DNA from 3 places in the Paenibacillus sp. FSL H8-0175 genome. Region 1 is predicted to be linked to each of the others. Evidence: riboswitches for the same ligand, from Rfam matches in the RefSeq annotation. Region 1 holds a riboswitch; each other region holds the start of a gene.
What was found. A riboswitch is a leader RNA that binds a small molecule or an ion and turns the genes downstream of it on or off. The one in region 1 is predicted to bind thiamine pyrophosphate.

Region 1 (10,735 bases):
GCCCGGGCAGATGCGGTTATGGACTTATCAGTCGATCGCTCATGGAGCAGATATGGTGTTATATTTCCGCTGGCGGACAGCTACGATGGGCAATGAAATTTATTGGCATGGAATCAATGACTATCATAATCAGCCTAACCGGAGAGTGCGGGAAGCGGGGCAGATCGGTCAGGAGCTGGCAGCAGCAGGTCATGCGTTTGTCGGTACTCGTAATCAGGCTAACATTGCTATTGTTCGTGATTATGACAATGAGTGGGATGGAGAATACGATGTTTGGCATGGCCCGTTTATGTGGAAGAGCAATAAGGAGTGGTACAAGGCGCTTCAGCGGAAGCATATCCCGAATGAAGTACTCTATTTACGCAAAAAAACAACGCTGGAGGAGCTTGCAAGGTACGACGTGCTTATCTATCCTCACCCAGCGATTATGACAGATGAGACAGCAGCACTGCTGGATGAATATGTTCAGCAAGGCGGCAAACTGATCTTCGGCTGTAGAACCGGCTATAAGGATGAGCGCGGTCAATGTTATATGCGTCCTTTCCCAGGTGCTGCTAAGGATCTATGCGGGATCACAGTTGAAGAATTCACAATGGTTAAGGGCAGTCGTCAGCCAACAACAATTAGCTGGTCGGGCGTGACTGAAGTCGTTACAGGAGCAGATGACTTTAATGATATTCTCAAAATAGAGGAAGCTTCGGTTGAAGTGATGGCGGTTTACGCCTCTGATTATTATGCGGGAAAACCGGCGGTAACTAGAAATCGTCGCGGCAAGGGTGAGGTTTGGTATTACGGAGCCGTATTTAATGAACAGGCAGCGGCTGAGATCATAAATTTAATTGATCTACAATCGCCAGCAGATTGGCTGGAGCTCCCAGAAGAGGTAGAACTGCAAGTCCGTACCGGAGCTTCTTCCAGTTATGCTTTTTTGCTTAATTATAGTGAGACTCCTGTCACGATCCATCTTCATGAGACCAAAACAGATTTACTGAGCGGCACAACATTGTCGGGCGAGGTTCTTCTGGAAGGATTTGGGGTATTGGTGTTAAACTAACGTATACATTGATCTCACATTTGAGTAGATTTGGATAATTCTCTCTTTTCGGTTATACTTTGAAGTAGCAATTATATAGTCACGGGAGCTTGGTGGAACCAGGCTGAGAGGATAGTTATAACTATCGACCGTCAAACCTGATCTGGATAATGCCAGCGGAGGAAATGGAGCTCTATTTCTATTTGTCTACTCTAAGGCCGCATCTTATACAGATGTGGCCTTTTCTATGTGTGGGGAGTAGACCGTCTCCGCTTGATCAAATCACCTTATAGGAGGAATTGAGATGACAAGCGAATTGAACAACGATCCAATCAATCTATCAGCTTTTCCAGCAAGTCAAAAAGTGTATGTAAAGGGTTCACGGCCTGATATTCAGGTGCCTATGCGGGAGATCTCACTTAGTCCAACTGCGGGCATAGACGGCGAAGAGGAGAATGCCCCAATTCATGTCTATGACACAAGCGGGGCTTACACGGATGCTAATATTCATACTGATATTCGTCAGGGGTTAGAGCCCAATCGTCTAAGCTGGATTGAGGAACGAGGGGATGCGGAAGCGTACGAAGGAAGAACCGTGAAGCCTGAAGATAACGGGAATGCAACGGGAAAAGCTGTGGCGGAAGTGTTTCCAGCGCTCCATAGAAAACCTTTGCGAGCGAAAAAGGGGCGTAATGTCTCTCAAATGCATTATGCACGCAAAGGGATTATTACTTCGGAAATGGAATACGTTGCGATTCGTGAGAATGTGGCACCGGAATTTGTAAGAGATGAAGTAGCCCGCGGCCGCGCCATCATTCCAGCGAATATCAATCATCCAGAGAGTGAACCAATGATTATTGGACGCAATTTTTTAGTGAAGATCAATGCCAATATAGGAAATTCCGCAGTATCCTCATCCATAGAGGAAGAGGTAGAGAAGATGAGATGGGCCACCCGCTGGGGTGCAGATAATATAATGGATCTCTCAACAGGTAAAAACATTCATACGACACGCGAGTGGATCATCCGTAATTCTCCTGTTCCTATTGGAACGGTGCCTATCTATCAAGCGTTGGAAAAAGTGAATGGGAAAGCGGAAGATTTAACGTGGGAAGTATACCGTGATACGCTCATTGAGCAAGCGGAGCAAGGGGTTGATTATTTTACCATTCATGCGGGGGTTCTGCTTCGTTATATCCCGTTGACTGCACAACGTATGACAGGCATTGTTTCAAGAGGTGGCTCCATCATGGCGGCATGGTGTCTTGCGCATCATCAAGAGAACTTTTTATATACACATTTTGAAGAGATATGTGAAATCATGAAGCTGTACGATGTTTCTTTTTCCCTAGGCGATGGATTACGTCCGGGTTCGATTGCTGATGCGAATGATGAAGCACAATTTGCCGAGTTAGAGACGTTAGGTGAATTAACAGCTATAGCTTGGAGTCATGATGTACAGGTGATGGTAGAGGGTCCAGGACATGTGCCGATGCACTTGATTAAAGAGAATATGGATAAGCAACTTGAAACTTGTAACGAAGCCCCTTTTTATACATTAGGTCCACTGACTACAGATATTGCGCCTGGTTATGATCATATTACCTCTGCTATAGGTGCAGCGATGATTGGTTGGTTCGGTACAGCTATGTTATGTTACGTAACTCCGAAGGAACATCTTGGCCTGCCTAATAAGGAAGATGTACGTATAGGGGTCATTACTTATAAAATAGCGGCTCATGCCGCAGATTTGGCGAAAGGGCATAAAGGAGCACAAGACCGGGATAATGCTCTTTCGAAAGCCCGTTTTGAATTTCGTTGGCGTGATCAATTTCATTTATCGTTAGATCCTGAGCGAGCGCTCGAATATCATGATGAGACATTGCCTGCGGAAGGCGCTAAAACAGCTCATTTCTGTTCCATGTGCGGGCCGAAATTTTGCAGTATGAAGATCTCTCATAATATCCGGAATACGACGAGAATTGAATCAGGAATGCAAGAGAAGGCGCAAGAGTTTCTCCAAGGCGGGAGCCTCATTTATAGATAACTTTTTCTGCTAAAAAGAAATATCTAAAAGAAGTCGTCATTGGCGGCTTCTTCTTTTATACTTTGAATAGATAGGAGTTGATGAAATGGAAGCGATTCGTTCAGAGGAAGCCATTTTAGAGGATTTAAGTAATAGTTTCTATCATTTTTTTGGATTGAAAGTCCTTCATGCTACCCCAATAAAACGTGGCTGGTTAAATCTTAAATGGAAAATCATAACGGAATCAGGACCATTTCTACTTAAACAATACAACAAAAAAAGATATAAATTGTATAATCCAGAAGAACTGAGCTTCGCCTTTTCTCAACAGAAAAGATTGTATCTACAGGGACTCCCATGTCCCGGATTGTTGGCTTATAACCATAAAGTTTTACTGGAATCAGATATGGGAGAGACGTTTATGGTTATGGAATATTGTGAAGGGCGTGTCATAGAGCCGGGCAAAATTAACATCCTTCAAATGTTTGATTTGGGTCGTGCCACAGGTAAAATGCATCGTTTATTAAATGATGGGACCCTTAGTTTGAAAAGAACCCCACAATTTATTCCCCAAAGCCCTGAGGAACGTTTAGAACATTGGAATGTACTCCTACAACAATCAAAGGAAATGGGCAAAACTTCACTCATCACTGACCTAGAGATACAACTGAGAGCGACTGAAGAAATAGATCCGGAAATATTCGAAGGACTTGTAGCTGGATGGGCACATCGTGATTTATGGGTTGATAATCTTTTATTTCAAGATAGCCAATTGTCTGCAATTCTAGATTTTGATCGGTTCAAATATGATTATCCGCAGCTTGATGTAGCGCGAGCAGTGATGTCATGTGCTTTAGATGAAGATTTAGATGGAGCACTAGCTTCAGCATTTATTGACGGATATCGTGAGGAACGAACGGTGGAGCAAGGGGATTTAACAAAATCATTGCAGTTGTTGTGGTATATGGAAAGCCCGTGGTGGATTAATGCCGCGATGGACAAACATAGTGTACCTCCAAAACGTTTTGCAAAAGAAATGAATTGGCTGGCTAAGAACCTGAACAATTTACCTGCTATCTTAGGGAACTTATAGTGAAAACGATTGAATTATAGCCTAAAAGATGCATTGACCAGCAAAAGTTTGGCGCTTATAATCTTAACAAGGAAAATTCATCAGATATTGAACCGTTTGTAAACGCATACAATGAGTTTTTTCCTTATTAATCATTGAAGGAGGAGATTAAAACTATTAAGTATTTCTTTTTTTCTCATTTTTGCAAACGTTTGCACATCACGATAGGCTTAAAATCGTAAGCTGCACTTAAAATTATGAGGAGGTTATTTACTTGGTATCCAAACAATCCAGGCGTTATATTTCGTGGTTAATTATTTTTTCACTCATTTTTAGTTTATTTGGTTTATCGGGTGGAGCATCGGCCAGCAATACGGATCATACAGTCACCTATACCAATCCTACAGCGGCAGCTGTGACCTTACATTGGACTACGAATAACTGGGCTAATACTACGGACACGGTGATGACCAAAAATGGAACCACGTTCATCGCCAACCTCAATGTTCAGGAAGGCGCCACCCTAATTTATTGTTATCACATCACGGCTCCAACGGATAGTTGGGACAATAACGGCGGGAAGAACTGGACGGTTGTTATTCCGGTCGCCGGAAAATACGAAGCAGAGAGTGCATCCCTATCTGGTGGTGCAAAAGTAAATACGAATCACACTGGATATTCGGGCACTGGTTTTGTTGATGGATATACAACTACAGGAGCAGCCACCACTTTTAACGTCCAGGCTTCCGCAGCAGGGTCCTATAATGCCACGCTTCACTATGCTAATGCATCCGGCAGTGCTAAAAAAGTGTCCATTTATGTCAATGGAATAAAGGTTACACAGACAACATTAGCCAACCTGACCAACTGGGATACATGGGCAGACCAAACAGAAACACTCTCTTTACAGGCAGGAAATAACACGCTTGCTTATAAATATGACTCGGATGATAGCGGGAATATTAATATCGACTATGTGACCCTTTCGGCCGGAGCTACACCAACACCAACGATAACTCCTAACCCAACAGTGACACCAACACCTACGGTAACTCCTACCCCAACAGTGACGCCAACACCTACGGTAACTCCTACACCAACAGTGACGCCAACACCTACCATAACACCCACACCAACGCCAACACCTACCGTAACTCCTACACCAACGCCAACAGTGACGCCAACACCTACACCTACTTCAGCGGGGCTAACCGTTCACTTTAAGAAACCAGCAAGCTGGAATGCAGCGATCCGCATCCATTACTGGAATCTGAATCCGGCAACCATTCCGACTAGTGGAGCGTGGCCGGGAATACTGATGAAATCGGACGGGAACGATTGGTATAGCTATACTGTTCCAAATGCTACAGGGGCAAGCCTGATCTTTAATGACGGCAATGGCAAACAGACAGCTGACTTATCTCGCAGCGTAAAAGAGGGCTGGTATAACTCAGATAACGTATGGTATGACGCCAATCCAGACGTTCCTAAGGTTCCGGTGATAACCGTCTCTCCTGTGCCCAAAACCTATGATTCTGCCCAAACGGTGACCCTATCCAGTACAAATAGCGGCGATAAAATTTATTATACGACCGACGGATCAACACCTACGACAACCTCAACGTTGTATACGACTCCAATCCAAGTACCTTCTTCTTTGACTATCAAAGCATTCGGCGTTAACTCTATAGGGCAAGCGGGTAATGTAGGCTCTTTTGCTTATGTGATTGATCTGAATGCCGATTTGCAAGCTCCGATTATCACTGCGAATCTGCCTGTTGGGAATTCGAGCTCAGCGGTTTCCGTATCTTTTAATATAAAAGACAACAAGGCGGCAACAACCACAGCATATTACACAGATAATGGTACGGAACCAACAACGAGTTCAAAAGTCTATATTTCAGGCAATGCACTGACATCTCTTACCGGACCGTCTATCTTGATTAATAAGACGACAACCTTAAAATTCCTTGTGATCGATGGTGCCGGAAATGAAACTAAACAGAGTTTTGTTTATAACATTGGTAATAAGGGCGATTTTCGTGAAGATACGATTTATTTTGTAATCACTTCCCGGTTTTATGATGGTGATTCGAGTAACAATGAGCATGCATGGGAGGATGCCAAGGCAGGAAATCCGGACTCTGATCCAGCTTGGCGAGGGGATTTCAAAGGACTGATTCAAAAGCTCGATTACATTAAAGCCTTAGGATTCAGTGCCATCTGGATTACACCTGTGGTGCAGAATGCCAGCGGTTATGATTATCATGGGTACCATGCAATAAATTTTGCAAAAGTAGATCCAAGATATGAATCCGCAGGGGCATCTTATCAGGATTTGATCAATGCAGCACACGCTAGAGGGATAAAGGTTATTCAAGATATTGTCGTCAATCATACCGGTAATTTTGGAGAAGAAAATCTGTTCCCGATGTTCAAAAAAGATCCAACGGCGGCGGACACCGTGAGTAACATGCTCAAAATTACGGATAAGCTGCCAGCTAACTATGATTCCATGACCCCGGATCAGCAATATCAGGCAAGACTTGCCTTAATGAAGACTGCGGAGACTAACAATAATATTTACCATACGGAAAAAAGTCTTTCTTGGGAGTCTTACACCGTCCAGACAGGACAGATTGCGGGAGACTGTGTGGACTTAAACACAGAGAATCCTCTAGTGAATCAGTATCTAATCGACAGCTATAATCAATATATTGATATGGGTGTGGATGCTTTCCGGGTCGATACTGTAAAGCATGTAAGCCGGTATATTTTTAACAAATATTTTGTGCCGGCATGGAAAACAAGAGGGGGCTCAGACTTCTTTGTCTTTGGGGAAGTGGCTACTCGGTACAGAGATGTGTGGAACAGTGGAATTCCGGCGATATCAACACCATTTTATACTTGGAAAAGCTCAAAACCCTATCCAGGTGACGGTCAAAATGACTACGCTTCCAACAAGCTATCGGTGGAACAAGAGTGGGCAGATAACTCTACTACAGCAGGACAACCTACCTCTAACAATGCATTTTTAACAGGAAATACTTATCATGCGCCTGACTATTCGATGAAATCGGGTATGGATGTTATTGATTTTCCAATGCACTGGGCCTTCAAGACTGCTCAGGAAGCATTTAGTATGAGAAGCGGTGATCAATTCTATAATGATGCTACCTGGAATGTAACTTATATTGACTCTCATGACTATGCACCTGACCAAGCACCAGAAAATCAAAGATTTGCAGGCACACAGGACACTTGGGCTGAGAATCTCGCGCTGATGTTCACCTTCCGAGGAATACCTGCGATCTATTATGGTTCTGAAATTGAGTTCAAAAAAGGATCAGTCATCGATGTAGGTCCAAATGCGCCGTTAAGTACAACAGGCCGTGCTTACTTTGGCGAACATATTGAGGGTAGTGTTACTGTTCAAGATTACGGTAAATATACCAATGCTACTGGCACACTTGCAGACTCGTTAAATTATCCTCTGGCGAAACATATCAGACAACTTAATTTAATTAGAAGAGCTGTTCCTGCTTTGCAAAAAGGCCAATATTCTACAGAAAATGTATCAGGTGATTTGGCATTTAAAAGAAGATACACTGATAGTAGCAAAGGAATCGATAGCTTTGCTTTGGTTACGATCTCAGGAAATGCAACATTCACCGGAATTCCTAACGGAACATATGTGGATGCGGTCACTGGTGATACCAAAACCGTTACCAACGGTGTGATCACAATCAACTGCTCCGGGAAAGGAAATGCACGGGTGTATGTATTGAACGGTAGTGGTGGAATCGGAGAGTCAGGAACCTATTTGAAGTAGGACCTTGTATATTAGTTATCAAAAATAGCCTCAGTTCGGGATGAACCCGTACTGAGGTTACTTTATAGTACAGAATAGTTCAGCGAATAGTAGAAGACATCGAATTGTAGAAATTGAACTACATAAAACATGTAAACTAAACCATAATAGTCAATAAGCACGAATGAGCATCAGTCAGATGATAAAGTGTTGTATTTAAATCCGAAAGAAAGGAATTTGTATGAACATTTAGCGACTGACAACGATTATCATATTAGAATTATTATAAATAACTTGACAGGCCTTAATTTGGTTAATTATAATAATTATAAATAGTATCCACTCTATTCATAAATTAAACCCAAAGGAGATTAAACAATATGTCATTAATCGGAACAGAAGTACTACCATTCAAAGCAAGCGCATTTCAAGATGGGAAATTTATCGATGTTACAGAAGAAAACTTCAAAGGTAAATGGAGTGTAGTTTGCTTTTACCCAGCTGACTTCACATTCGTATGCCCAACTGAACTAGAAGATTTGCAGAACCAATATGAAACCCTCAAACAACTAGGTGTTGAAGTATATTCCGTTTCTACTGACACACACTTTACACATAAAGCATGGCATGAAAGCTCCGCAGCAATTGGCAAGGTGAAGTACATTATGATCGGCGATCCTTCCCATGTGGTTTCCCGCAACTTTGATGTATTGATCGAAGCTGACGGTCTTGCAGATCGTGGTACATTCATCATTGATCCAGACGGTGTTATTCAAACTGTTGAGATTAATGCTGGTGGTATCGGTCGCGATGCTAGCGCTCTTGTTAACAAAATTAAAGCAGCGCAATATGTACGCAATCATCCAGGTGAAGTTTGCCCAGCGAAATGGTCGGAAGGTGCAGAAACTCTTAAACCAAGTCTCGATCTTGTAGGTAAGATTTAAGGAGCGAAAGCTAAATGAAACTAGATCAAGAAATAAAAGCTCAACTAGCGCAATACCTTGAACTCTTGGAAGGCGATGTAGTACTGAAACTCAGTGCAGGCGCTGACGAGGCATCACAAGAGATGACCGAACTAGTTGATGAAATTGCCAAAATGTCACCTAGGATTACGGTGGAAAGAACCGAACTGTCTAGAACCCCAAGCTTTAGTGTAAATCGTGTGGGTGAAGATACGGGCGTAACCTTTGCCGGAACTCCGCTTGGACACGAATTTACTTCATTAGTATTGGCTCTGTTGCAGGTTAGCGGAAGAGCTCCTAAGGTTGAGCAAAGTGTAATTGATCAGATCAAAGGCATTAGTGGTGAATATAAGTTTGAAACTTATGTTAGCCTGAGCTGTCATAATTGCCCTGATGTTGTACAAGCACTGAATCTTATGAGTATCTTTAATCCGGGCATTACCCATACGATGATTGACGGTGGAGTATTCAAAGAAGAGGTAGAAAGCAAAGAAATTATGTCTGTTCCAAGCGTCTACCTTAATGGTGAATTTTTCGAAAGTGGTCGTATGACGGTTGAAGAAATTTTAGCTAAAATGGGCAGCAGTGTGGACGCATCAGAGTTTGACAATAAAGCTCCATATGATGTGCTTGTTGTCGGCAGCGGCCCAGCTGGTGCAAGTGCAGCCATTTACGCGGCACGTAAAGGTATTCGTACAGGTATTGTTGCTGAACGCTTTGGCGGACAGGTTAACGACACGCTTGGTATCGAGAACTTTATTAGTGTGAAGTACACTGAAGGTCCTCAACTCGTAGCTAAACTTGAAGAGCAAGTAAAAGAGTATGGCATTGATGTGATGAAATTGCAGCGTGTCAGACGTCTAGACAAAAATGACTTAATTGAAGTTGAACTCGAGAACGGTGCTGTTCTAAAGAGTAAGACGGTCATTCTGTCTACAGGTGCTCGTTGGCGGAATATGGGCGTGCCTGGTGAAGCTGAATTCAAGAACAAAGGTGTAGCCTACTGCCCACACTGTGATGGTCCTTTGTTTGCAGGCAAAGATGTTGCAGTTGTTGGCGGCGGTAACTCAGGTATTGAGGCAGCTATTGACCTTGCAGGTATAGTGAAGCATGTAACGGTTCTGGAATTTGCTCCAGAGCTCAAAGCTGATGCTGTACTGCAAGATCGTCTCTATAGCCTTCCTAACGTTACTGTTCATAAAAACGTGCAAACTAAAGAGATTACCGGAACTGATAAGGTAAATGGTATTTCTTATGTTGATCGTGCGACAGAAGAGACTCACCATGTTGAATTGCAGGGTGTATTTGTACAGATTGGTCTGGTTCCAAATACAGAATGGCTAGGTGACACAGTTGAACGTACTCGCGTAGGTGAGATTGTTGTAGATAGCCATGGTGCTACTAGCTTACCAGGAGTATTTGCTGCTGGTGACTGCACTAATAGTGCTTATAAACAAATCATTATCTCGATGGGATCCGGTGCAACTGCAGCGCTAGGAGCATTTGATTATCTGATCCGTAACTAATCGATATTATTAGTAACAGCAAGAGAACGAAAGCCCTCACTTTTCACAAAGTGGGGGTTTTTTTTATCTTTTGTGAGAGAGAAATGGGTGTTTATAAACTTTTTTGGAGGATTTTATGAAGATTTTCGCGAATACATATCTAAAATATGAATTAAGCAAAATTAAGGATTTAGATTAAATGCATGTCTGCAAGGCATAATCTGGTTAGACTTGGTGCGCTATAAATAACGTTTTGCTGGAATGGAGACTATATTTCTGTGATTAACAACATTGAATCTTTAGACAAATTTATCTCACTTATACCA
Region 2 (10,735 bases), 3.0 Mb from region 1:
TTCTTTTAAATCAAGAAAGTTTGTAGATATTCTTAAACGGGTCGCAGATGAATCTGGAGTTACACTTATTGACCTTAACTCGGAAAGTCTGAAATATTATAACGAGATCGGTGTAGAAGCAATAACAGCCCTCTTCATGTCAATTGAAGCCGGAGAAACGCCAGGCAAAACAAATGACGGAAGTTACGCTAACGGGCATCCTTCAAAGAAAGTCGATGGGACTCATTTTAAAGAAGCGCTCGCCAAACAATTTTCACGGATGATTGTCACGGAGCTTGTAGAGAAAGGTGCTACTGGCGATTCTACTGCTGCCTCCATTACTCCTTACCTTAAAGGGAACGTTAAGCATGCGGCACTAACAGGGAACTGGGGTAAGATTTTTCCGGAAATAACGAATGATACGACGACTGGGGAAGCTGCTTATTACCGTAATCAAATTGAAAAATTAATCCAGCTGGGAGTAATGGGCAAAGACCGTCAAGGGAATTTTAATCCGGATACGGAGATGACAGTTGCTGAATTCACACGCAGTATTTCTAAGTTAATGAAAGTGGAAAGATCTGATGTTGCCTATTATCCGAAAGGTAAGCTGTCACGTGAATCGATGGGTGCTATTCTCTATGATGTTTACCAAGTAAAGTTTGCTAATAAACCTAAGTACATGACTGATTATAACGGCACAGCAGTAGTGCCAGGAGATCCTGGCTATGATTCGAATTTGGAGCCAGGAGCTAGAGGTGCGATGTACTATCCTCTTGTATCCTGGACGCAGCTTGTTGATACAGCGGACATTTCTCCTTATTTAATTTCAAAAGTGAAAAGTGCATATGAATTAGGACTCATTAGATCTGAAGTGGGGATTGCCAGAGGCGAAATGGTCAATGGGACAGAACTAGAACCTAAAGCTATAGTGACCCGGGAGAAAGCGGCCAAAGCTCTGTACTTTATGTGGGTGCTGGAACATGAAGTGAATGCAGAAAATCATGTTTCTTCTCTAAAATAGTCAGGGTGAACAATTCAAGGCACAGCAGCGATGCTGTGTCTATTTGTATGCAGTGAATTCCTCTCCACTTACAGCAGTATATCTCTCACGGTTGTTTATATCTACTTTCATTGTGGTAAGTAAGATTCGTAAAGCGATTTAAGAAAATGACAAACCCAGCGTATAAACGTGCATAGTTGTGCCATCCTAAGACGATCAGTTAACTATCAATTTGCTTAACGAGAGGAGATAGGGAAGATGTCAGGCAACAATAAACAAGCTACAAAAAAAACCTTACCCCCACAGGAGCAGCATCATCAGCCAGGGATTGAGAGTGAAATGACGCCGCTGCCCAAATACGAGCCGGCAAATTATAAAGCAGCAGGTAAACTGCAAGACAAGGCGGCGTTAATTACCGGTGGAGACAGCGGAATTGGGCGTGCAGTTGCTGTGCTTTTTGCTAAAGAAGGCGCTGATGTAGTCATTTCATATCTTAATGAACACTCAGATGCAGAGGAAACTAAACGTCAGGTCGAGCAGGAAGGCCGCAAATGTATCCTAATTCCAGGTGATATCGGTGACGAGAAATTCTGTAAGGATCTTATTAAACAGACGGTGGAGGGCTTAGGAAAGCTTGATATTCTCATCAATAACGCGGCAGAGCAACATCCGCAAGCTAAGATCGAGGATATTACTTCCGAGCAGCTTGAGCGTACTTTCCGTACGAATATATTTGCGATGTTCTATTTAACAAAAGCAGCTATGCCTCATTTAAAAGCAGGATCTACAATTATAAATACAACTTCAATTACCGCTTATCGCGGAAGCCCGCAGCTGCTGGACTATTCATCAACTAAAGGAGCTATTCTTAGCTTCACACGATCCTTGTCCACGAATCTGGCAGAGAAGGGCATACGGGTAAACGGTGTTGCACCAGGTCCAATCTGGACACCGCTGATTCCCTCTACCTTTGATGCAAAACAGGTTAGCGAGTTTGGAGGTACACAGCCTATGAAACGGCCTGGACAACCAGAAGAGCTGGCACCAGCCTATGTATATCTGGCCTCTGACGATTCCAGTTATGTGACTGGACAGGTTATTCATGTAAATGGTGGCGAGGTAGTAAACGGTTAGATCAGTACAGCTAATGTGAATAAATGGGTGTATTTCAATAAAAAAATATGTTACTATAAACCACGTTAGCATTTTAAAATTGTATATTTATGTCACTAGGGGTGCCGATTGGCTGAGACGGAATGGATTTCCGGACCCTTTGAACCTGATCTGGTTAAGACCAGCGTAGGGAAGTGGAGAACGAATTTCTGTTGTCGGGCTATTTGTAGTGCCGTCTATATACAGATTCTGACTGCCTTCCTTACGGGGGGCAGTTTTTTTGTTTTTTACTGACCTACAGGGAAGTGAGAGAGGAGATCGTGATGTTGCAAGCTGAGATCCATCTAATATCAGACGGCAAGCTACAGCTGAGACATTTTGTTGAACTAGCTGTCACGGTGCAGACATGGGTCGATTATATTCACCTGAGAGATAAGCAATGTCCTGCATGCGAACTGCTCGCTGCGGCACAGCAGCTGTTGGCTGCCGGTATGCCCGCTACCAAACTGATAATCAACGACCGGATAGATGTAGCATTGGCAGCTGGTGCCGCGGGGGTTCAGTTGGCTTGGCACAGTCTGAGTCCGGTTACAGCCCGGCGAATTGCACCTCAGCTTCGGCTGGGGAGATCGGTTCATTCTCCGGAAGAAGCGGCGAATGCCTCAGAGCAGGGAGCTGATTATTGCTTGTTTGGTCATGTATTTCCCTCGGATAGCAAGTTAGGGCTGCCCGCACGTGGGTTAGAGCTGCTTGCAGAAACGGTGAAGACCAGCTCTATTCCTGTAATTGCGATTGGCGGAATTAGCCCCGCTAATGCGGCGCAGATCATTAGACAAGGTGCGGCAGGAGTTGCTGTGATGTCCGGTATTTGCGGAGCGGATGATCCTTATGAGGCCGCCAAAGCTATTCATAAGGCGGTTCATTCATAGCCTGGAGGTAACAGCATGGGCGAAGGGGGTGATTCAGAATGAAGCTGTTGATTAACGGGAAATCCGCAGAGTGTTCTGGTGGTATTCAAACTATAGCTGATTTGATCAGTCTTCCTGAGTGGTCGGGTCGTCTGATGATCATTGAGCTGAATGGAGAAATTGTCAGTAAGGAGAATTATGAAAGTACTGCTCTGAGCGAGGATGATCGTTTGGAACTGGTGCACTTTGTTGGTGGGGGTTGAGATGGAGCGGTATAGAATTTTGAGAAATTTATACGAACCAAAGGGAGGTAATTTCATGCATGACCCGTTACATATTGGCGGCATCGAATTAACCAGTAGATTATTTATCGGAACCGGAAAATATAGCCGGAATACGTTGATCCCCGAAGTGATCGCAAGCTCTGGTTCTCAGGTGATTACTGTAGCGCTTCGCCGAGTGGACCCGCAAGGTGGAGCAGAAAATATCATGAACCATATTCCCGGCCACATGACTCTTCTGCCTAATACCTCAGGAGCGCGTACAGCGGAAGAGGCAGTCCGTATTGCAAGATTAGCAAGAGCTGCGGGACTGGGGAACTGGGTCAAGATCGAAGTGATCAATGATCAGAAATACCTGCTTCCAGATAATCTGGAGACCATACGAGCTACAGAGATTTTAGCAGCGGAGGGTTTTGTAGTACTGCCTTATATGAGTCCGGACCTTTCGGCTGCTTTACGTCTGAGAGATGCCGGTGCTGCTGCTGTGATGCCGCTTGGTGCGCCGATCGGGACGAATCGCGGCCTGCGCACTAAGGAGCTTGTGCGTATTCTTATTGAAGAAGTGAATTTGCCGATTATTGTAGACGCCGGGATTGGCAAGCCCTCGGAAGCGGCGGAAGCAATGGAAATGGGGGCCGCTGCTGTTCTGCTTAATACGGCTATTGCAACGGCACGTAATCCGCTCGTCATGGCGGAAGCGTTCCGCAAGGCGATATCCGCTGGCCGCAAAGCTTATTTGGCAGGACTCGGTCCTGTAGAAGAAGTTGCTTTTGCTTCGTCACCGTTGACTGGATTTTTGAACTGAATTTGATAGGTCACGAAAGGAGGGAAGATTAGCATGAGCTTTTTTGACACACTGGCCCGCTTGGAGCAGTATCCTTATGAGCAGCTGTGGAAGGAGTTCCGGGAGGATGACGTTAAGCGGGCGCTTGGAAAAGACAAGCTGAACGAAAATGATTTGCTGGCATTGCTCTCTCCGGCAGCAACGCCGCTGCTAGAGGAGATGGCGTTGGCTGCACAGCGACTGACCCGTGCACATTTTGGTTATTCGATGCAGCTGTTCACACCGATGTATCTTGCGGATTTTTGTGTGAATCATTGTACCTACTGCAGCTTCAGCTCCATTTATGATTTTCCGCGCAAAAAGCTGTCCTTGGAGGAGGTTCGCAGGGAGGCTGAGAAGATTGCAGCTACAGGTCTGCGGCATATCCTCATTTTGACTGGTGAATCGCGCCGGGAGAATCCTGTCTCATATATTAAGGATTGTGTAGATGTACTCAGGGAATTTTTTTCCTCTGTCAGTATTGAGATAAATCCTCTATCAACTGCAGAATATAAAGAGCTTCTTCAAGCAGGGGTGGATGGATTAACACTATACCAAGAGGTGTACCACCAGGAGACTTACAGAAAGCTGCATGTTAAAGGGCCTAAAAGAAACTACCGGAATCGCCTGGATGCACCTGAACGCGGCTGTCAGGCAGGTTTTCGTTCTGTGAATATTGGTACGTTGCTCGGGATGTATGATTGGCGGCAAGAGGCATTCCAAAGTGCCATGCATGCCCGCTATTTGCAGGATCGGTATCCAGATTGCGAGATCAGTCTGTCACCTCCACGGTTTCGGCCTTATTTAGGGGAATTTAACCCGGAGTGTGATGTTACCGACCGATCGCTAGTGCAGATTATTTTGGCATACCGGTTATTTTTACCCCGTTCGGGCATTACTTTATCTACACGAGAGCCTGCCTCTCTACGCGATCATTTAATTCATCTAGGAATAACTAAGATGTCAGCCGGGGTCACTACTGAGGTGGGCGGTCACACTAATGCAGGGGGAACTCCGCAATTCGAAATATCCGATAGCCGTAGTGTGCAGGAGATTACGGAAATGCTATATACGAAGGGTTTGCAGCCCATTTTTAAAGACTGGAATATCCTGACTGAATCAAGAACGTAACGCTTATATTATCAATTATTAATCACTAATGGACCCCTGCGAGATTCATGCGGAGGTCCATTTTTTATTGTATAGAGGGTGTTTAGTTTCCGGCAGAGAGCTCATCGAGAGACATTTCGAAACTCGGTGCCATATGAGTCAGAAAATAATCCACTTCCTGCAGGTCAAGCCCACGAAGTTTTGCTGCTGTCTGCTCCTTCGCGGCGGCAAATTCTCGGTTTCCTGCAGCAACTTCCCATACGCATTTCAAATAAGCATCCAGCCGATCAGCGGCTTTCACATAGCTGTGCAGCAGAATGTCCTCCGAATCGGGAGGGCTGTCTTCCGGTCGTATAAGCTGAGTGTAGATGCTTTTCAGCTCTGATGGAATCATTCCAGTTAAGCGATCAGCCGCAACTTTCTCCATTTCGCGGAAGCTGGTGAGCAAGCGAGGATTGTTGTATTTTACCGGCGTGGCGATGTCACCTGTGAACACTTCGCTGGCATCATGGAACAGAGCTATGGTTGCTGCTCGTTCCGCGTTTAGTGAACGTCCAAAATGAACATTACCGATGGAACAGAGCATATGTGTGAGCAATGCAACATGAAAAGAATGCTCAGCGACGTTCTCCGGTGCGGTGCTGCGCATCAAGCTCCAGCGCTGAATATACTGAAGACGATATAGATAGGCAGAAAAATGGTAGCTCAATTTTAAAGTAACCCCTTTCATGCGGTGCTAGGTATGATATTATTATACTAATTGTATCAAACTTTAGATAACCTGGAACTGCCGAGAGGAGCTTGAATGAAGATGCAGCATTTTGAAGACAGTATTTATAACCTTATCGTAGAAACTTCCACGAATTTGCCGGGAGATGTACGCCGGGCAGTTGCAAAAGGTCGCGCGCTGGAAGACAGGGCTACCCGGTCCGGTCTTGCTTTAACCACGATTGCGCAAAATATCGGAATGGCTGAGCAGCAAGTGTCTCCGATCTGTCAGGATACGGGAATGCCTACATTTATCATTCACACCCCTGTGGGAATCAATCAGATTGAGATGAAAAAAGATATTCATAATGCCATTGTACGAGCGACCAAGAATGGTAAACTTCGTCCCAATTCTGTAGATTCATTAACAGGTGAGAATAGCGGAGATAACTTGGGTGCAGGCACACCAGTCATTCATTTCGAACAATGGGAAGAGGATAAAATAGACGTTAGACTTATTCTGAAGGGTGGAGGCTGCGAGAATAAAAATATTCAATACAGTCTCCCGGCAGAATTAGAAGGACTCGGCAAAGCGGGCCGGGATCTGGACGGAATCCGTAAATGTATTTTACACGCGGTATATCAGGCGCAGGGACAAGGCTGTAGTGCCGGTTTTATTGGCGTGGGTATCGGCGGTGACCGTACGACTGGCTACGAGCTGGCTAAGAAGCAGCTGTTCCGCAAAGTGGAGGATGTTAATCCAATAGAAGACCTTAGTAAGCTGGAAGACTATATTATGGAGAATGCTAACAAGCTTGGAATTGGCACGATGGGCTTTGGTGGTGAAGTATCGCTGCTGGGCTGTAAGGTTGGCGTAATGAATCGTCTGCCAGCTAGCTTTTTCGTATCCGTTGCTTATAACTGTTGGGCCTTCCGCCGCCAAGGGGTGCTGGTTGATCCATCCACAGGCAATATAGAGGATTGGTTGTATGAGAGTGGTACAGGGATATCTGTAGATGATGAAGGGGCACATGAATCTGAAGCAGTAGTTGCTGAGGGAGCTAACAGCCCGGCCTCTGAGTCGCGGGAAGTACGTCTTACAACGCCGATAAGTGAAGAGGATATCCGTAGTCTGCGTGTTGGAGACGTGGTTATTTTATCCGGTGAAATGCATACAGGCCGTGATGCTTTGCACAAATATTTAATGGATCATGAGTCTCCGGTAGATCTGGAAGGGGCTGTGATTTATCATTGTGGTCCTGTGATGATGAAAGATGAGGAAGGCTGGCATGTAAAAGCTGCGGGCCCAACTACGAGCATTCGTGAAGAGCCTTATCAAGGCGATATCATCAAAAAATTTGGAATCCGTGCAGTCATCGGAAAAGGTGGTATGGGTCCAAAAACGTTAAAAGCGTTGCAGGAGCACGGCGGGGTATACCTCAATGCGATTGGTGGAGCAGCCCAGTATTATGCTGAGTGTATTAAGAAGGTCAACGCTGTTGATTTTATGGAATTTGGTATTCCTGAGGCGATGTGGCATCTCGATGTGGAGGGTTTTGCAGCGATTGTGACGATGGATGCTCACGGCAACAGTCTGCATGCGGATGTGGAAAAAGATTCTGCAGCTAAATTGACTCAATTCAAGGAGCCAGTGTTTAAATAAATGGGGTTACAACCGGTGGATAAGTCATGAGGAGGGCAGATTCTCTGAATGGCTTTTCCATGGGTTTTAATCAAATTATAAGGATTTATATGTCCAGACTATAAATGATCCTTAAGGAACGCCGAAGGCGTTTTTGCCTGTCTAAAGGAGGACAACGAATGGCACCACATTATATTAGAAATGGGTTTCTTAACGTTACGCCGTATTTTATTGCGGAAGATGCAGACCAATTGATAGATTTTGTTGTGCACTGCTTTGATGCCAAAATTATTGATATGCTGCGAAATGATGAGGGAAGGATTAGGCATGCCGAGGTCAGAATCGGTGATTCCATCATTGAGATTTCCGAAGCGAATGAAAAGTATTCACCGGTACAGCTTGCCATTCATCTTTATGTAAGAAATGTTGATGAGACCTACCGCAAGTGCCTGGATTCCGGGGCTTCTATTATTGAAGAACCACTGGATAAATCCTATGGAGAAAGAGGAGCAGGGGTTAGAGACCGTCAGGGTAATCAGTGGTTTCTTGCCACCCGTACAGAATAAACTCATGTGTTTTTACAAAAGTAATACAAAGTAACAGTCCAGAATTAATCAACTCGGGCTGTTATTTTTATATAATCTACTCTGGGGGGCTTATGTCACGGTCATAGTCGTACTGGTATTTTGAAGAAAATGAAGTTAGGATAAAAGATACAATGATAAAGGGAGAGGCAAATTTCAGATGAAACCGTTTCGTGCTCGTCTTACGTTTATACTTATGGCCTTAATCGGTATTTCCATGATTGGTACTGGATTTACGATGGCTCATCTGTTTAAGAGCTCCCATATAACTGCTCTGGAAGAGAATATGTCCCGGGAAATAAGCTTGCTCTCAGGCACACTGGAATTTGTTGATATGAATTCTTCGAATGCGATCCCGTATTACACTGAACAGGCGGAGCATATTTCTAAACTTTTAGATTCTCGGATAACGTTTATTACAAATTCGGGTAAAGTAATTGGCGATTCTGAGAAAAACCCCTTGGAAATGGACAACCACTCCAATCGTGAAGAAGAGATAGGGGCTGCGAAAGAGGGAACTGGACGGGCAATCCGTTACAGCGAAACTCTAAAGCATGAGATGTTATATGTGGCTGGAAAGGTAACTTCTGATCAGGGATTTGACGGCTATATTCGGGTCTCAATGGGACTTGATGCTGTAACGCAAGGTCTTAAGCATGCTTGGATGATCATGGCTGCAGGTCTAATTATCTTGTTCTTGTCAGCAACTATTGTGAGCTATAAAGTAGCTTCAAGCATGACTTCCCCGCTGGAGCAAATCACAAGAGTTGCCCGGCGGATTACCGATCTGGATTATGATGCCAGAGTTCATTTGAAGCGTAAAGATGAAGTTGGACAGCTGGCTACAGCGATTAATGCGATGGCAGACAGTCTTCAAGACCAGCTTAAGACGATTCGTGATAATGAGGATCTGCTGCAAAGCGTGCTGGATAATATGACTGGCGGCATCATAATGATCAATGCGGAAGAAGAGATTGCGCTGCTTAATCGGGCTTCAGAGCGAATGCTTGATGTCAGTAACGGTGAAATGGCGGGTCATTCGTACAAAGAGTTAAAACGGCATTATGAGCTAACCCGTCTGCTTGAAGAAGGGGTGTTAAGCCGGGAGCCGATTCATGAAGAACGAAGTATTTATAACCCAAGAGAGCGAATTGTACGGATGGACGCGGTTCCGATGATCCAGGATGGTACGTACAGAGGTATGCTTTTCCTATTGCAAGAGGTTACGGAAATTCGCCGTTTGGAGCGGATGCGTAGTGAATTTGTAGCTAATGTATCGCATGAACTCAAGACTCCGGTTGCAGCGGTCAAAGGGTTTGCCGAGACCTTACTGGGAGGCGGAGTTAAAGATGAGAAGACGGCGAGATCCTTCCTGCAAATTATTTATGATGAGAATGAGCGTTTAAATCGCTTGATTGGAGATATTCTGGAATTATCTAAAATCGAATCTAAACGGGTGCAGCTCGATTGCTCACCGGTTCATATCATTGAATTCTTTGATTCCGTGCTGGGAACCATCAGTAAAGTCGCTGAGAAGAAAAACATTAGTCTTAATGTAGAGGTTCCTGAGGAGCTATTCATTGAGGCGGATGAGGATAAGCTGCGTCAAATCTTTATGAATCTGTTCTCTAATGCGATTAATTACACACATGAAGGCGGAAACGTAAAGGTCTACGTTAAGAGTCTACTGAAACCAGACGGCTCCGAAAATGTTCAATTTACTGTTAGCGATACAGGTATGGGGATTCCTAAAAAAGATCTGCCGCGTATTTTTGAACGTTTTTACCGGGTGGATAAGGCAAGATCCAGAAGCTCCGGTGGAACGGGATTGGGGCTGTCTATTGTAAAGCATTTGGTAGATATGCACCATGGAGTGATTTCAGTTGAAAGTGATCTGGGAATCGGCAGTTCCTTTGTGATTGAATTGCCTTTGCTGCAGGAAGAAAAGACCGATTAGATTTTTGTAAATTCACTTTTTTAATTTTACACTAAGTTAACATTACGGTGATATGATGGTTTTGTTGCTGTTTTGTAAAAATCAAACTATATGGAAGACGGGGGAACCTATGGCTCAACGATTGCTTGTCATTGAAGACGAACCGACACTAGCCCGGCTGCTGTCCTATAACTTAACGCAGGAAGGTTACGAGGTGACGGTAGAGGATCATGGAACGGCAGGATATGATCGTGCGACGAGGGAACCTTTTGACTTGATCGTATTGGATCTGATGCTGCCAGGAATGAATGGCATTGACATCCTTGATAAATTGCGTGGACAAGGTATCCGCACACCTATTATCGTATTGACTGCTAAAAATGCTGAAGAAGATGTGGTTAGAGGGCTGAAATCCGGTGCTGATGATTATATAACCAAACCTTTTGGAGTATCCGAATTGCTTGCAAGAGTGAGCGCTGTATTGCGGCGGATCTCTGGTCTTGCTGAGGAGGCTCCACAAGAGACACCTATATCTGCTTCTACGATCATTCTGGGACAACTAGAAATCTATCCTGAGCGGTATGAAGTTTCCCTAGGTGGACATAGCATTAACCTGCGACCGAAAGAGTTCGAGGTATTGTTATATTT
Region 3 (10,735 bases), 3.4 Mb from region 1:
TATATAAGCGAAACAGGCTTTTGTTCCAGAAGGGAAACCAAGCGATTAATTGCAGCAGGTCGAATCGCTGTGAACGGCATTGTCTGTGAGGCGAACATTCTTATAGAGCCAGAGGATATCGTATGGATCGATGGGGAGCCGATAACAAGCAGTAAAGGGGAGCCAGTGTATCTCGCTTTGAATAAGCCGATAGGCATTACCTGTACAGCAGCCCCACATGTGGCTGGGAACATTATTGATTTTGTAGGGTATCCTTCACGGATCTTTGCGATCGGCAGATTAGATAAAAACTCGGAAGGCCTCATTTTGTTAACCAACGATGGAGAGATCGTAAATAAAATGATGCGTTCCGAGAATGGGCATGAAAAAGAATATGTAGTTCATGTAGACAAACCGGTTACGTCAGAATTCTTACAAGCGATGTCTAGCGGCGTGAACATTCTTGGAGTCACAACGAAACCTTGTGAGGTCTATCGGATTACAGAATGTCAGTTTAGAATTATCCTAACTCAAGGTCTCAATCTGCAAATACGCAGAATGTGCAAGGAGTTAGGATATAGAGTACTAAAGCTGGAGCGCATAAGAATTATGAATATTACATTAGACGGCTTGGAGCTGGGACAATGGCGGCATTTAAGCAGTGAAGAGCTGTATGAGCTTATGTCCCGCTTAAACTGACTTTGTCAACAAAGCCTCTGGCAGTTGTGGTAATATCTTCAGCTCCGGCAATCGCTGAGATAACAGAAATCCCATCCGCACCAGCTGTTAATACTGGTGCAAAATTTTGCAGCGTGATTCCCCCAATGCCAACCAATGGGATGGTAATGCCTTTATTTCTTAGTTCTTCAATCATCGCAGTGCCTTGAACAGCTTTGGCATCCTCCTTGGATGACGTAGGATAAATGGGACCCACGCCCAGATAGTCGGCTCCATCGGCAATCGCCTGCTGAGCTTCAGCGAAGGAGTGAGCGGATACACCAATGATTTTATTCTCTCCAAGTAGCTGGCGGATCGCCAATGCAGGTGTATCCTCCTGTCCTACATGAATTCCGTCCGCATCAAGCGCGATCGCTAAATCAATGTCGTCATTCACGATAAAGGGCACGCCATAGGCATGACAGATCTTTTGAAGTCGTCTGCCAAGATTAAGTCGTGCCTTATCGCTTAAGGATCCGGTACCCTTTTCACGGAATTGAAACATGGTTATGCCTCCAGCAACCGCTTCCTGCAGCACCTTAACAGGAGCTTTACGGCAATTTACGCTGCCCATAATGAAATAGACTTTTAATAGATCTCGCAGATGATCACTGTTCATTCGTTGCACTGTTTATCCCTCGCAGTCTGTTCTGATAAGCAAAATGATTGGTTGGTCCATGCCCAGCCCCTATGCCCAGCTCGTCCTCAATCGCCGCTTGTATAAATGCTTTGGCAGTTTGAATGGCCTCAGCTACGGATTTGCCTTTGGCTAGCTCGGCGGTGACCGCTGCTGAATAGGTGCAGCCTGTACCATGCGTATGTCTGGTCTGAATCCGGCTACTCTCCAATAAGGTATATTCGTGACCATCATATAGAAGATCGGTTACGGCTGTGGTCGAGGTATCATGTCCCCCTTTTAGTACTACATATTTGGAGCCCATGCCATGAATGATTTTGGCTGCTTTTTTGCGTTCTTCTATGGTGGAGATCGTCATCTTTGTGATCATTTCGGCTTCGGGAATATTGGGTGTCGTCACCAATGCTAAGGGCAGCAGATGGCTGATTAAGGATTGAACCGCCTCCTGCAGCAGCAGTGTGGACCCTCCTTTAGCGACCATCACAGGATCAATTACAAGATTAGACCAGCCGTAATACTTAATTTTATCTGCCACAATGCGGATGATGTCGCTGTTAAATAACATCCCGGTCTTTACGGCATCTGGTTGCAGGTCAAGTCCTATAGAATCAAGCTGCTGATTTATAGCTTCCAGAGTCACTGGATAAACCCCTTGGACACCCAGCGTATTCTGCGCTGTCACAGCTGTGAGGACGGACATGCCATAGACAGAAAGCTCTTGAAAGGTTTTTAGATCGGCCTGAATGCCAGCACCACCGCCGCTATCGGAGCCGGCAATGGTTAGAGCTTTGGATATAATCATCGAATTCACTCCTTTGAGGGTCATTAACTGAGCTGTTTGATGCTAGATCTTTCTAAGAAGACTTCTGGCGTGACCCATGTCAGTTGATTTAGAAACTCAACCTGAAAGCTTCCCGGTCCTCGACCAGTTGTTAGTTCAGCGGCGATTTCAGCGGCTACTCCATAGAAGGAGAGGGCTTCCACTGCGGCCTCCAACGAGGCACCACCACTTACCGCGAGAAATGCACCCACAACAGCACTGAGCAAGCAGCCAGTTCCTGTAACCTTCGTGAGAATAGGGTGACCGTTGCTGGCAATATAAGTGTTTTTTCCATTCGTGATCACATCGTCTTTTCCAGTTATGATGACCACACAGCTTAACTTCCTCGCAGCAGCTTCAGCCAAAAGGACTACATCGCCTTCACCTTCGCCAGCATCCACTCCTTTAATGGACCAACTCTCCCCAATCACATTAGCGACTTCAGCCACATTCCCCCGCAGTGCGGTGATTTGCATCTCATTCACTAGTTTTTGAGTGACAGCGGTCCGATAAGAAGTTGCGCCTGCACCTACCGGGTCAAGCACTAGGGGAACCCCGTGTTTATTAGCGGATTTACCAGCGAGCAACATAGATTGAATGGCGTAGTCATTGAGCGTGCCTATATTTAGAACTACAGCAGACGACATAGCGGCGATGTCGATCACTTCTTCGTGGGCATCCGCCATAAAGGGAGAGGCACCCAGCGCCAACAGACCGTTGGCTGAGAAATTGGCTACTACAATATTAGTGATGTTGTGGATCAAGGGGTTGGATTCCCGTACTTTGGCTAAGTAACTCATCATAATTCCTCCTCAAGCTTGTATGAATAACCAACTAAACGTTACAGATTGATAAAAGCTTCTTGTGCTTTAATATCTTCTGGTAGAAGATCGTTGGTGGATAACCACTGCTGAACCTTTTCCCAAGATGTCGGGTCTTGATAACCAAAAGTTTGATCGCCTGCATTCATCAGCGGCAGTAGAATTTCAAGACTTTTTTTCTCAATCTCCTTGTCGAGCGGTGAAGTTGCATCTTCATGTGCAATCAGTAAATCCAGGGCTTGTTCAGGATTCTGCTCCACAAATTCCTGTCCTTTTGTTATGGCATTTAGAAATTTTTTAAAGTAGGCTTCAGAATTTTGCAATCCTTGTTCGCTGGCCACCAGCACAAGCTCATAATAGTCAGGTACTCCGTAATCCGTTGGATTAAGCGAGGTGACCGGATGTCCCTCTTTTTCAAGGATCAGTTGTTCATGGTTGATGAACCCGCCCATTATTGCGTCCACTTGTCCTGTAGAGATCGCAGGGATAAGGTCAAAACCTACATCAATCAGCTTGGCGGATGAAGGATCGCCTCCATCACTCTGGATCATTGTCCGAATCATCGCTTCATAGAGCGGAATGGAGGAATAGCCGATTTGTTTTCCCACGAGCTCTTTGGGACTATGAATACTGCCTGCTTGAGGAACCATCAGATGATTCAGTGGATGCCGCACGATTGCTGCAATCGAACGTACAGGGATTTTCTCGCCGCGTGCCATAAGCACCTGAGGCTGATAGCTGAGCGCTAGATCAATTTGATTCGCTGCTACAAGCTTTAGGGCGTCATTGCTGTCCGCAGGCATTTTGATCTCGACATCCAAACCTTCCTCTTGGAAAAAACCTTGCTGTTGCGCAGCGTATAGAAAGGAATGAACGGCATTGGGATACCAATCAAGCATAATCGTCAGCTTGTGTGACTGTTTATTTTCGGAATTGGAGGAACCGGTTTGGGAGTTGTTATTTAGCTTGTCTGCCTTCCCGCAGCTGCTTAAGAGCAAAAGTGTGCATACTAGAAATACAGAAATAAGTCCTCGTTGTGGTGATTTTAAATGATTCATTGGTTAGATCCTCTTTTCTTTAAAAATAATTGTTCGAGTAAAGCTATCGCCAGAAAAAGCACAACACCAAGCGCAGACAGCAGAAATACAGCCGCGAACATTTCATCGCTCTGCATATTTCCGGCCATTCTGCGGCTGAAGTAACCGAGTCCTTTACTGCCGCCGAGCCATTCCCCGATAGTAGCTCCGATGACGCAGTATACAATGGACAGCTTTAAGCCAGAGAAAAAAGCAGGCAGCGCCAGTGGAATTTGGGTTTTGACAAGCAGCTGCCAGCGGTTTGCACCAAATGTTAATAATAAGTCCTTGTAAGTCTGGCCACTTGTACGAAGTCCATCATATGTACTCACTACAACTGGAAAAAAAGCCGTCAAAAACACCACAGCCACTTTGCTCCACAGCGAATATCCGAACCACATAATAAAAATGGGCGATAGCGCAATTAATGGGACCGTCTGGCTAATGATAAGGAAGGGATAGATGGCCTTTTCTACGGGGCGAAACAGGAACATTCCAATACCCAGCAATACACCAAAAATCACAGAAAGGACAAAACCTATCAGTATCTCCTGCAACGTCGCTAATAAATGCTGTCCAAATAATAATTGCCTGTGCTCGATCAATGCGATGCCAATAGATGAAGGTGCAGGGAGAATAAAGGCTGGAATCAAGTGAAGGCGAACAGCTGACTCCCAGATTACAAGAATGAGCAGTACCAGAAGAAGGAAGGGACCATAGTTGTCTAGATGTTTTTTAAAAGGTATAGGTTGCATGCAATCTTCGCTCCAACTCTGCCCGTAGTGCTATAAACCGGGGTTCATAGTTCATCTTATAATGTCTTGGTTTTGGTAGATCGACAATGATCTCCTGTAATTCGCTGTGCGCACCGCCAGATAATAAATAAATCCGGTCACTGAGCAATAGTGCTTCTTCCAGATCATGAGTGATGAGCATAATCGTCTGATTCAGTTCACCCCATAACTCCAACAGCCAACGGTGTATCTCACGTTTGGTCATGGCATCGAGAGCGCCAAAGGGCTCATCCAGCAGCATAAGGCCACTTCCGCCTCCAGCCACTAAGGTGCGCAGAAATGCGACTCGCTGTTTCATTCCTCCCGAAAGTTCATGGGGATAAGCCTTCTCTACATCTGTTAAGCCGAAGCGGGCCAACATTTCCCGAATCTGAGTGATTGTTTCCTGTTTACTAAATCTGGGCATGATCTCCCAGGGCAAAAGGCAGTTGTCGAGCACTGTTCTCCAAGGCAGCAATAAATCCTGCTGAGGCATATAAGCGATCTGACCTAAACGACTAGCGGTTGAGGGGAGCGTAGGGAGTTTTATTTTTCCATGAGTAGGTTCGAGTAAACCGGCAACCGTTTTGAAAAATGTGCTTTTCCCGCATCCGCTAGCACCTACTACGGAGACGAATTCCCCTTGCCTGATATCCATGGATAGTTTTGCGAATACAGGGGGTTGTTCAGTTTCCGGAAAAGAGTAGGTTAGGCCTTGAATAGATAAAATGGTCGTGATGATCTAACCTCCTAATATTTTTGTGGAGCGCCTAAACAAATAAAGACCCATCCATTTCCAGAGGAAATGAATGGGTCAAAAAGTTCATTCTGCATAATAACACTTAACATGCTTGATGAAAATTCTGCTCCACTTCCCTCCGCTGGTATGATCCAGATCAGGTTCCAAGGGTCCGGAGCTTAAAGCTCCGTCTCAGTCGGCCGACTCCCCTAGTGAAATAACAGGTCCATATTAATTTGTTTATAAATATACCATATCTTTCTGAGAAGTAAAGAGAGAAAGAAGTGAAGGATTAATCCAAGATTGGGTAAGATATAAGTAGAAATCTAGTTAATATTACAATTCCGATGTACATAATCGGAAAAAAGTATTGACGATCATGTGATGGCAGTGTACTATTCAATTTACCGGAAAAAAACCGGATAGAGAGAGGGGATTTAATAATGAAAAAATGGAGTTTAACTATTATATTGGCGTTAACCGTGGTCCTTGTAGCGGCTTGCGGCAATAATTCGAATACCAATACGGCTGCTGAACCAACAGCTGGAACGAATGGTGGAGCAGCATCTTCAGCGCAAAACAGTTTGGAGGCTGTGAAGGCCAGCGGCAAATTGCGGATAGGTACAGAAGGGACTTATGCACCTTTTACTTATCATGACACTGCGGGGAAATTGACGGGTTTTGACGTGGAAATTGCCGAAGAAGTAGCCAAACGTTTAGGTGTTGAAGCAGAATTTTTTGAAACTCAGTGGGATGGTATTTTTGCTGGGATGGATGCGAAACGGTTTGATGTCATTTTTAATGAAGTTTCCATTAACGAAGATCGCAAAGTGAAATATGATTTCTCTGAACCCTATATTGTATCCAAGGCAGTATTGATCGTGAGCGAAAACAATGAGGATATTAAGACCTTTGCTGATCTAAAGGGTAAAAAAGCCGGACAATCCCTGACCAGTAACTTATCCGACATCGCTCGTGAGAACGGTGCTGAAATCGTAGCTACGGACGGTTTCAATCAAGCGATGGATCTGCTGACTTCGGGACGTATTGATGCAACTGTGAATGATGGCTTGTCTTATCTGGATCTGAAAAAACAAAAACCAGATGCAAAAATTAAAGTGGTTGATGAGATTCCTGAAGGCTCACAAAGTGCTGCGGTATTCCTGAAAGGCAATGATGAGCTGGTGAATGCGGTCAGTGATGCGATTAAAGAGATGAAAAGTGATGGAACGTACTTGAAAATTTCCGAGAAATACTTTGGAGCTGACGTTTCAAAATAATACAAGGCTAGCAAGGCTAATTAAGCCTAGAAGCTAAAAAGGATGTCTGAATAATGGATGACCGCAAAATACAAATTTTCTTAGATACACTGCTACCCCTGCTTAAAGCCGGGGTGGCTTTTACCATTCCGTTGGCGCTACTTTCCTTTGTGCTTGGATTGATTTTGGCGATCCTAACCGCGTTGGCACGTCTTTCACCGTGGGTAATTCCGAAGCTAATCGCCCGTTTTTATGTATGGGTCATTCGGGGAACCCCGTTGTTAGTGCAGCTATTTATTATATTTTATGGTTTGCCGGCTGTTGGTATTGTACTCGACCCTTTCATTGCCGCCACCATTGGATTTACCCTTAGCGTAGGGGCTTATTCATCGGAAATCGTACGCGCTGCTATCCTGTCGATACATAAAGGCCAGTGGGAAGCTGCCTTCTCAGTCGGGATGACTCGTGGGCAGGCTCTGCGCCGCGTAATTCTGCCACAAGCTGCACGCGTTTCTGTACCGCCGTTATCCAATTCTTTTATTAGCTTGGTCAAAGATACATCGCTTGCAGCGATCATCACCTATACGGAGATGTTTAGAACTGCTCAGCAGGTAGCCTCTACCACTTATGAGCCTCTGTTGGTATACTCCGAAGCAGGATTGTTTTATTTAGTGTTCTGTTCTGTGCTGTCGGCGCTGCAAAATTACTTGGAGAAACGACTCGATCGTTACTCTGCGACCTAAAGGAGAGATACTTGTGATTGAAATCATTAATTTGCATAAATCCTTCGGCGCACTCCAAGTGTTAAAGGGTATTGATCTGAAAATGGAGCATGGAAAGGTACTTGTCATTATTGGGCCATCCGGCTCCGGAAAAACTACACTGCTGCGCTGTTTTAATCTGTTGGAAATCCCGGATCAAGGCAGCCTGTCACTCGGGGATATCACCATCAATTTTACAGATCATAAGAAAATTCCTCAGAATTCCGTATTAGCTCTTCGGCAGAAAACAGGGATGGTCTTTCAATCGTATAATTTATTTCCGCATATGACTGCGCTAGGCAATGTGATGGAGGGACAGGTAACTGTCTTGAAACGAACCAAGGAAGAAGCGCGTAAGCGGGGCCTTCAACTGCTAGCTAAGGTGGGTTTGGCTGATAAAGCTGATAACTATCCACATCAGCTGTCAGGAGGACAGCAGCAGAGAGTGGCCATCGCCCGGGCTATGGCAGTAGATCCAGAAGTGCTGTTGTTTGATGAGCCCACTTCGGCGCTCGACCCCGAGCTGGTAGGGGAAGTGCTTAAGGTCATCAAACAATTAGCAGCAGAAGGTATGACTATGGTGATTGTGACCCACGAGATGAAATTTGCCGCCGATGTAGCGGACCGGATCATTTTGATGGATGGCGGTCATATCTTAGAGCAAGGAACTCCGCAAGAAGTGCTGGAGCATCCGAAGAATCCCCGGGCTCTGCAATTTCTGAATAGACTGAATGGTGAAGAAGAGTAGAAAGACAATATACAAGAAAAAGCAGCTCGGGAATCATCCGGAGCTGCTTTTTCTTGTATAGATTATTCAAATGAGAAGAGTAACTGAAATTTGGCTTATCCTCCAGTTTTCAGGAACTCCAAAGCGTTGTAGAGCATAATCGCTGCTTCGGCACGGGTGAGTTCGCTTTTTGGATTAAACTTTCCGTTAGCGTCTAGAGTATTGATCTTGTATTTCAGGGAGCGCTGAATACTGCCTTGATATGCAGGGGTCAGTGACGCTTCATCGGCGATATCTACTGGAACGATATTGATCATCGGCAGATTACCAACGCCTTCGATCGCTTGCACTAGATAGTTAGTGAATTGCTCTTTGGTCATAATTAGGCTAGGATCAATGTCTTTTGGAAGCTTAACTTGATTGTAATAAGCATTGATAAAGGCTTCAGCGTACCAGGCTTTGTCTTTTACTTTTGTGAACAAGCCGCTGGCAACAGGAGCTTTGTTAAAGTCAATGGCTGCGAGGCTGAGCTGGAGACCGCCGGAGATAAACTGAATCCCTTGGGCTGTAGTTACCTTAGAGCCAGGGAGAAATTGAGATTCGCTGACACCTTTAATTAACCCTTGATTTTTTAAAGAAATGATTTTTTCTTTGCCGTTTATGTTATCAATATCCTTAAAGGTGTTCCCAGCTGCAAACATCTGACCACCCAAAGAAAAGGAGAAAATGGCTACGGTTGTGATCGCTGCTAGTGTGCTTTTTTTCATGTTCATGTCTTTTCACCTCGTTGTATGGATAGGCTCCTTAGCCTTTGTCACTCCTTTAACGTTGTAAATTATGGAAAGGTTGCGGTCTAATCTGTATTATTTCACGAAAAAGTAGATTTTAATAGAAATATAGGCCAGATTGGGGTGTAGTACTTTGGATAAGTGGCATGAAATGATATAATGATGTCAGGCTCTTTTCATTCGTGGTTAATTTTGTTATGATTATATCGTAACGATTACTATTTATGGTTTGTCTTAACTGCATAAATAGGAGCGTCTCAGAGGGTACGGATGTTAAATCGTTCCGGGAAGGTAGGAGACCAAATGGATCAAATATCAAATATCAGTCAATTGTTTGCGGCGCAAAAATATAAACTAACGCCTCAGCGTGAAGCTATAGTGAACGTTCTGCTCGACAATGAGAAGGATCATTTAAGCGTAGAAGAAGTATATATGCTTGTTAAGAACAGCTATCCACATCTGGGCCTGGCAACGGTATACCGTACACTTGAGCTTTTATGTGAGCTACACATTGTAGAGAAGATGAACTTCGGAGACGGAGTTGCCCGTTACGATTTGCGCGGGAACGATCATTCGCATATGCATCATCATTTGATATGCAGCGTATGCGGTCGGTTGGAGGAAATTAAGGACGACTGGCTTGTGGAGCTGGAGAGAAGAGTGGAACGTGAATATGGCTTTAACGTCACGGATCACCGCCTTGATTTCAAGGGTACTTATGGAACATGTAAACGTACTGGCTGCAAAAAAGCAAAAGCAGAAGCAGATAAAGCAGTCTCGTAAGATTGCTTTCTAACCTAAAGACACAGGCTTTCTCCAAGCCTGTGTCTTTTTTGACTCGTGAGTTTTAAGAAGTCTAGCTTCGAGTAGGCACAAAGGATTTGATCCACGTTCCGAAACTGCCAGGGTTACGGCTCTGAACGAGAATTACACCTTCTCCACGGAAGCGGCAGACAAGTGCTTCACCACTGGTTATGCTGTTAAGCCAGCCAGAGGCTGCCTTTTCCACCTTGTAGTCCATATAGTCTGGCCATGCTACGAGGTGTCCGTTATCGATAATCATTTCTTCACCAGGTCCTAGATTAATCGCATGGATAGCACCGAAGGAAGACAGGAACACCGTTCCTCTGCCACTGATTTCTACAATGAAGAAGCCTTCACCGGAGAAGAGCCCTCTGGTTAAATTCTGCATTTTGGTATTTACTTGAATGCCTTCAGTTCCGGCGAGAAATCCGTCTTTTTGAACTAACAGTTTATACGATCCGTCTAATTCTATCGCCTGAATATCGCCGAGTGAGCCAGGTGACAGCAATACCTCACTTTGACCACGGGTCGCTCTAAGTTCTTGAAAGAAGAATTTCTCACCGCTCAGCATTCTCCCGAGACCGCGCATTAAACCACCATCCACGGTTCCTTTTAATTCTACGTTAGGCGACATCGCGACCATTGCGCCCATTTCAGCCTTTACGCTTTCACCGGGATTTAGTTGGACCTTTAACATAGCAAAAGCACCTTCATACAAAACCTGGTAATTCATCCTTTAAACCTCCGCATCTATTTAGATAAGATAGAATACTAGCTTTGCTCTAAGTGTAACGGAATTCTTGCTTCGCTCATAGTCTGGAATATGTTAAAATG

Region 2: another riboswitch for thiamine pyrophosphate. It lies ahead of MHH46_RS09475 (thiamine phosphate synthase); the one in region 1 lies ahead of thiC (phosphomethylpyrimidine synthase ThiC).
Region 3: another riboswitch for thiamine pyrophosphate. It lies ahead of MHH46_RS12900 (ABC transporter ATP-binding protein); the one in region 1 lies ahead of thiC (phosphomethylpyrimidine synthase ThiC).

Annotation. Positions count from the first base shown of each region.
Region 1 is NZ_CP150299.1:6,365,486-6,376,220, reverse strand. It holds gene MHH46_RS28210 (beta-galactosidase) at 1-1,054, shown strand, start outside; TPP riboswitch at 1,126-1,234, shown strand; gene thiC (phosphomethylpyrimidine synthase ThiC) at 1,338-3,080, shown strand; gene MHH46_RS28200 (phosphotransferase) at 3,166-4,152, shown strand; gene MHH46_RS28195 (alpha-amylase family glycosyl hydrolase) at 4,406-7,963, shown strand; gene ahpC (alkyl hydroperoxide reductase subunit C) at 8,323-8,886, shown strand; gene ahpF (alkyl hydroperoxide reductase subunit F) at 8,901-10,430, shown strand; gene MHH46_RS28180 (methyl-accepting chemotaxis protein) at 10,688-10,735, shown strand, end outside.
Region 2 is NZ_CP150299.1:2,220,808-2,231,542, forward strand. It holds gene MHH46_RS09465 (GDSL-type esterase/lipase family protein) at 1-1,003, shown strand, start outside; gene MHH46_RS09470 (SDR family oxidoreductase) at 1,241-2,116, shown strand; TPP riboswitch at 2,204-2,305, shown strand; gene MHH46_RS09475 (thiamine phosphate synthase) at 2,401-3,024, shown strand; gene thiS (sulfur carrier protein ThiS) at 3,063-3,266, shown strand; gene MHH46_RS09485 (thiazole synthase) at 3,322-4,089, shown strand; gene thiH (2-iminoacetate synthase ThiH) at 4,123-5,238, shown strand; gene yfbR (5'-deoxynucleotidase) at 5,321-5,926, opposite strand; gene MHH46_RS09500 (fumarate hydratase) at 6,029-7,588, shown strand; gene MHH46_RS09505 (VOC family protein) at 7,747-8,133, shown strand; gene pnpS (two-component system histidine kinase PnpS) at 8,312-10,108, shown strand; gene MHH46_RS09515 (response regulator transcription factor) at 10,218-10,735, shown strand, end outside.
Region 3 is NZ_CP150299.1:2,958,107-2,968,841, forward strand. It holds gene MHH46_RS12870 (pseudouridine synthase) at 1-678, shown strand, start outside; gene thiE (thiamine phosphate synthase) at 659-1,324, opposite strand; gene thiD (bifunctional hydroxymethylpyrimidine kinase/phosphomethylpyrimidine kinase) at 1,305-2,135, opposite strand; gene thiM (hydroxyethylthiazole kinase) at 2,159-2,953, opposite strand; gene MHH46_RS12890 (ABC transporter substrate-binding protein) at 2,995-4,032, opposite strand; gene MHH46_RS12895 (ABC transporter permease) at 4,029-4,805, opposite strand; gene MHH46_RS12900 (ABC transporter ATP-binding protein) at 4,786-5,481, opposite strand; TPP riboswitch at 5,680-5,783, opposite strand; gene MHH46_RS12905 (amino acid ABC transporter substrate-binding protein) at 6,006-6,842, shown strand; gene MHH46_RS12910 (amino acid ABC transporter permease) at 6,896-7,564, shown strand; gene MHH46_RS12915 (amino acid ABC transporter ATP-binding protein) at 7,578-8,330, shown strand; gene MHH46_RS12920 (S-layer homology domain-containing protein) at 8,426-9,082, opposite strand; gene MHH46_RS12925 (Fur family transcriptional regulator) at 9,401-9,880, shown strand; gene MHH46_RS12930 (TIGR00266 family protein) at 9,954-10,634, opposite strand.